Regions from separate parts of the Paenisporosarcina sp. FSL H8-0542 genome, predicted to be linked through region 1. Evidence: riboswitches for the same ligand, from Rfam matches in the RefSeq annotation. Region 1 holds a riboswitch; the other holds the start of a gene.
What was found. Region 1 has a riboswitch for thiamine pyrophosphate ahead of tenA (thiaminase II). Riboswitches for the same ligand answer to the same signal wherever they lie in the genome.

Region 1 (3,213 bases):
ATGAACAAACAACCCATTTTTGTTTAACAGCAAATCAGGAAACTATTTTCAATAGACTTAGGGAACGTGGGGAGGAAGAAGGAAATTGGTGTTTCCAACAAACATCGAAATGCCTGAAAGCATATAAAGAACATGATTTTGGGGATTACATCAACACGGAGAACGTCCCAGTACATACGATTGTTCAAATCATAAAGGAAAAACTAAAAACAGGAGAAGCTGTTAAATAGATGAAGACTTTTGAGTTACATGGGACATGTGACGGAAACTAATTTTGACGGAGGAATGACGATGGATGATTCAACCTATAAAATCTTAGAACTAACCAAACCAGAACAATTCGAACGTGCATTTCCACTAATGAAACAGTTAAGATTGGATTTGACGATAGAGTCTTTTCATGATTTGCTCGGACAAATGACACAAGACGGATATCGACTTTTTGCCTTATTTGCTCAAAATCAAATCGTAGCTTTGGCAGGCGTGAGCTTGAGAACAAATTTTTATAGCGGCCGTCACGTTTATATTTATGATTTAGTTACGGACGACTCTAAACGTTCGCTTGGATATGGAGAAACATTGTTGGAGTTCATACATGAGTGGGCAAAAGAAAATGGTGCCGAATATGTAGCGCTGGAATCGGGAATCCAAAGAACCGATGCTCATAGGTTCTATGAAGACAGAATGGATTATGATAAATGGTGTTTTTCGTTCAGAAAAAAATTGTAAACGATGATGAAATGAGTTCTTTGAAGGAGTTGAAGGGTTTTTTCATTCATGATGGAAACTGAAATTACTCACCACGATTCTTGAGATTTCCTGATAGTGTGCTAGTATGTAAGTAATTAAAATAGTTGCGGGGGGACGCATTGGCGTTGAGAAGGTTAAAACCTGACCCTTTGAACCTGTTCGTTAAGACGAACGTAGGGAGCAAAGTACATAGCGGTTTAACGCTTTTGTTTTGTACTGTAGCTCTCCATTATGGAGGGCTTTTTTGTTTCTAATTCAATATTTTAATTGCGGGGGGACTTTTTAGTTGAGAAGGTTAAAACCTGACCCTTGGAACCTGACAGTTAACACTGACGTAGGGAGCAATGTTTCATCAGAAACGCTCTTTTGTCATACGCAAAAGGGCGTTTTTTGCACTTGCGTCCATCCAAAGAAGGAGGACTAGTAATGACATTTTGTGAAGAAGTACGAAAAGAAACGGATCTTTATTGGCAAGGCAGTTTTGATCATCCCTTTGTAATGGGACTGGTGGACGGGACATTGCCACTTGAGAAATTTGCGTATTACATGATGCAGGACGCCTATTATTTAAAGCACTACACAAAAGTGCTGGCGATTGCCGCCACGAAGGCTGAAACGAATGAAGACATAGCATTCTTTTTAGAATCTGCTCGCTACATCAATGAAGCCGAGCTTGAGTTGCACCGAACTGTTTTCAAAGAGCTCGGTATTACGGAGGAAATGGAAGCACACTTTGAACCTGCTCCGGCTGCCTACAACTACGTATCGCATATGTACAATGCAGCTCATAACGGGGATGTGGCAGAAGCGTTTGCCGCCATGTTCCCTTGTCCATGGCTCTATCAGGAAATCGGGGAGAAGTATAAAGACGCTAAACCAGGTGTCAAAGCTTATGAAGATTGGATTGCCATATATAGTGCACCAGGTTACAAAGAAAAAATCGAGCAGCAAATGCAAATGATGAATCGATATGCAGAGGCAAATCCGAATAAGAGAAATGTGCTGAAAGGTCATTTTGCTAAGAGCTGCTATTACGAGTGGAAATTCTGGGAAATGCCTTGGACACTTGAGAACTGGGAAAACGAGGTGAAAGTCTATGCCTATTAAACAAATACGTCAAAAAAAGCCTCTCGTTCACTGCATGACAAACTATGTCGTGGCGAACTTTACCGCGAATGGGTTGCTAGCAATCGGTGCGTCACCGGTCATGGCGGATGAAATATCAGAAGTAGAAGAAATGGTTGCCATTTCCTCGGCCCTATTAATTAATATCGGCACAATCAATACACGAACGAAAGAAGCGATGCTTCTGGCTGGTAAAAAAGCGAATGAACTTGGTACACCAGTTGTTTTGGATCCAGTAGGCGTAGGAGCTACATCATTTCGCAAACAGGCAGTGAGGGATTTGCTGGAACAAGTTCGGTTTAATTTAATCAGATGTAATGCAGGTGAACTGGCTGCAATCGCAGGTGTTTCGTGGCAGTCAAAAGGAGTAGACAGTGGAGAAGGTGACATGGACATCGCGGACGTTGCCAAGCAAGTAGCAAAGGATTGGAATTGTATCGTAGCTGTGACTGGTGCTTCGGATTATATTACCGATGGAAACAAAGAATTTTGGATAACTGGCGGGCATGAACGAATGACAGCGGTAACCGGTACTGGGTGTTTGTTGAGTGCAATTTGCACGGCGGCTTTAAGTTTGGATGGAGAGGTCCTCCTAAACTTACGCAATCTCCTTCAAGCTTATAAACAAATATCCGAGCAAGCATCGTCTCAGGCACAACTTCTTGGTTCTTTCCAGACTGAAGTACTAAATGCTTTGCATCTCTTTTCCAAAGGTGAAGGAAAATGAACATTGTCATGACGATAGCAGGCTCGGATAGTGGGGGCGGAGCCGGTATACAAGCCGATTTGAAAACATTTCAGGAACTTGGCGTATTTGGTACGTCTGCGATTACAGCGCTGACTGCTCAAAACACACTGGGTGTAGAAGGGATCTTTCCAGCATCACCCGATTTCGTGGCACAACAAATAGATGTTGTCTTTAAGGATATGCCCATCCAAGCAGTCAAAACAGGCATGCTCTTTTCAACAGAAATCATTGAAGAAGTAGCAAATAATTTGCGAGAAAAAAATGTACAGCTTGTCGTCGATCCCGTGATGATTGCCAAAGGAGGCGCAAATCTTTTACAGAATCAAGCCGTGGAAGCTTTACAGACTAACCTTTTGCCACTTGCAACAGTATTGACCCCAAATATTCCAGAAGCCGAGGTACTGGCTGGTTTGGCAATCCAATCGGAGTCGGATATGCAAAGAGCAGCTAAAGTGATTTTGGGAATGGGTGTCAATTGCGTGGTCATGAAGGGCGGTCATCTAGAAGAACGAGATACGGCAACAGATACAGTATTTATGGCCGATGGGACTAGCTTCAAAATGGTTACCCCTCGTATCAACACCAAGCAT
Region 2 (3,213 bases), 590 kb from region 1:
ACTTTTCCCGCAGCCACTCGGACCATATAAGACGACACGTTCGCCAGCATCTATCGAAAATGAAATGTTTGTAAAAACTGGCGAGTCATCGTCTGGAAATTGAAACGTGACTCCTCTGAAGTCAACTACTTGTGAGATGCCACTTGGTGATTCATTCGTGAAAGCTTTACCCAATGGACTCACCCTTCAGCTTGTGTTTCTTTGATGTATTGCGAGAAATCGAATATCCACGGAGAGCCCCTGTTGCCAGTAAACCATCGGATACATACTTTCCTCCTAAACCAGCGATGATGGCACCACTCATCACTCGAAGTGTGAACATCAAGAGAAGCAGTGAAGGGTCAAGCGCTGCGTAACCAGATACAAAGAAGCCATAGGCAAAACTGAAGACTGCAGAACCAATCCCCGCTAAACAAAGCACCCACCAGTCATAGCGTTTGTAACCTGTCGCGGCAAACGCAGCTTCTGCACCAAGCCCCTGGACTAGTCCAGATAAAATCAAACGTGGTCCCACCGCATTACCGATCATCACTTCAATAGTCGCTGCCATGGTTTCAGACAAAAGAGCGGCACCCGGTTTGCGGATGATGTATGCACAAATGATCGACACAATAAACCAAATCCCAAAGATCCACTCGTATGCAATAGGTCCAATCACTCCAGCCCAAATGTTTCCTACTTGAACAAACAGCAAATAAACGACGGCAAAGACAACTGCAAAAACGGATAGCAACACAACTTCTTTCAGTTTCCAGGACTTCAACATATTACTCATCTCCTTTGTGAGAAGGGCTGTTGATGCTCATGTTAACAGTCATGACCAAATGTTTATGTTGTTCCGATCGAGCGTGTGTAAAAGAATCTTCAAGGAATGCAAACACATCGTGAATATCCCCATGAAGTCCACTTGCATAATGCATGGAATCATTGAACACACCATATTCTTTTGCGCGTGCCACTTCCTGATAAATAACCGACATATAATCGGGGTTATTCATCGGATACAGAGCAAATTGTGATGATACATATTGTTTGATTTCGCTAATTTGAGGATGGTTTAACAGAACATCATCTTTTTCCAGATAAACATCGCCTGCAGAATCACCTGGGCAGCCAATCGAAAAGGTTCCGTTAAAGGCGACATGGGCACCCGTTTTTGCTGCATACAATACGATGGCTCTCGCTGTATCGAATACATGCACTTGCTTCCCACGCATCACCGTACTGACGTCGTCGGTATGCATCCATACATTTGAGGTATCTGCTTCACGCAAAGCCCCTTTAATAATTTTAATAAAATTGTCCGCCATCGGGTGAATCGAAAACCGTAAACCAACGATTGGACTAATCCCACAACTAAACTCATTCGACATCTCTTTTTCCTCCTTTTTTAGTGCCAGGCACCTATTATTGAACATAAAAAAGCTGCATTCGACGTGGAATGCAGCTGGTTTGCGCAAAAAGAAAAAAAGTTGGGCAAAGGTCACCGCACTTCCTCACGCCAGTATTACCTGGATCGAGTGTTAAGGGATCGGAGCAAATGCTCTCATCTCAGCCAAACTATAGCACCCCTAGTGCAAATTCGTATGCAGTTTTATATATTCAAGAACGGCTTCATTGTAACGCATGAAAAAAGGATTGTAAATAAAGTGAATATCAATACTTGCCAATCAGCAAATTCTGTTCTATATTGTATATAACAAGACTGTTCTACTAAGAATAGAACAAAGGGAGGTCGCATATGTTTATTGAGATTGAACCGGAATCGACCGTACCGATTTACTTGCAATTGGCTCAGCAAATTATTGAAGGGGTAGCAAAGGGGTCTTTGAAACCTGGAGATTCTTTGCCATCTGTACGCTCATTTGCAGCTGATCTCGGCATGAACATGCATACGGTAAATAAAGCTTATCACTACTTGGAAGAGAAGGAATTTATTCAGATTGTACCGAAGAAAGGTGTATTCATTCATGAAAAAGGTGTACGGAAAGCATCAGCTTCCGATCGCCAACGACTGAGTAAAGAATTACGCCCAATCATAGCAGAAGCACTTTGTCTTCAGTTGTCTCAAGAGGACATTGAGTTACTGGTGAAAGAAATTATTTTGGATTTGAAGGAGGTTAAGTAATGTCAGCAATCATTTTTATCGTCCTATTAATGTTCAACATTGCCATTCAAGCCTTTTTACCGAAGTTTCTGAAGGAAAGTGAAGCGTTTGGCGTGTATATCCCGGATACGCACTTAAAAGACCCGCGTCTTATGAAGATGAAAAATCGCTACACACAATTGGTTTTGCTATGTGGTGTGGTTGTTCTGGTCCTATTCATTGGCGGGGTGTTAATCGTCCGTCCACAGGAGCAACAAATTGTATTTTGGGGATTAGCCGCACAAATAGGTGCATTGGTTCTGCCGATGGGGCTATATGCAAAAAATCATATTGCATTAGCTAACTGGAAGAAAGATGAAAAATGGACAGCGGGTCAAGTTGAGCGGAAAGTGGTAGACCTGCAGTTTCGTGAGCAACTGAAGCTGTTGCCCAACATGTATTTTATCTTGCCCATGCTTTTGACATTCGGTCTAAGTGTTTATGGATTAACCCAATATGATTTGTTACCTGACCAGCTTCCGACGCACTGGGGTCCGAATGGGGAAGCGGATGCATTTACGGAAAAAAGTTGGCTTTCAGTCAGTTCGTTGCCATTCCTGACACTCGTGCTTCAAGGCATGTTGCTGTTTTTCAATGGGGCTATGAAGCAATCGGGTGCAAAGATTCAGGTACGAAATAAAAAACGTTCCCGAGAACAACAACTCGCGTTCCGTAAATATACAAGTTGGTTATTGTTTGTCGTGACCATCACGGTGACGTTGTTGATGGGGTACTTACAACTGACCATTATTTTTCCTGAAACCATGTCAACTTCAGTAACTCTTGCTTCCACCATCTCTTTCTTGGTCATTATTTTAGGTTCCGTTCTATTTTACGCCATTAAAGTAGGGCAAAGTGGCACCAGAATAACCGTATCACACCCGGATGAAAGTCTAGAAGGGGTAATCGATCAAGATGACGATCGATACTGGAAATTTGGAATGTTTTATGTGAATAAGAACGATCCGAGCATAATGGTGGAAAAACGTTTTGGGATTGGCTGGACCATCAATTTCGGTCACAAAACCAGTTGGATTTCCTTACTATTACTAATAGGAAGTATCGTG

Region 2: it holds a riboswitch for thiamine pyrophosphate, as region 1 does, so the genes downstream of both, MHH33_RS00620 (YkoF family thiamine/hydroxymethylpyrimidine-binding protein) here and tenA (thiaminase II) in region 1, are expected to answer to the same signal.

Annotation. Positions count from the first base shown of each region.
Region 1 covers NZ_CP152050.1:711,874-715,086, forward strand. Annotated here, with positions in the region: gene MHH33_RS03745 (AAA family ATPase) at 1-230, shown strand, start outside; gene MHH33_RS03750 (GNAT family N-acetyltransferase) at 250-729, shown strand; TPP riboswitch at 849-947, shown strand; TPP riboswitch at 1,012-1,108, shown strand; gene tenA (thiaminase II) at 1,177-1,857, shown strand; gene thiM (hydroxyethylthiazole kinase) at 1,847-2,602, shown strand; gene thiD (bifunctional hydroxymethylpyrimidine kinase/phosphomethylpyrimidine kinase) at 2,599-3,213, shown strand, end outside.
Region 2 covers NZ_CP152050.1:119,554-122,766, forward strand. Annotated here, with positions in the region: gene MHH33_RS00610 (ATP-binding cassette domain-containing protein) at 1-174, opposite strand, end outside; gene MHH33_RS00615 (ECF transporter S component) at 167-766, opposite strand; gene MHH33_RS00620 (YkoF family thiamine/hydroxymethylpyrimidine-binding protein) at 768-1,373, opposite strand; TPP riboswitch at 1,477-1,583, opposite strand; gene MHH33_RS00625 (GntR family transcriptional regulator) at 1,742-2,128, shown strand; gene MHH33_RS00630 (DUF5808 domain-containing protein) at 2,128-3,213, shown strand, end outside.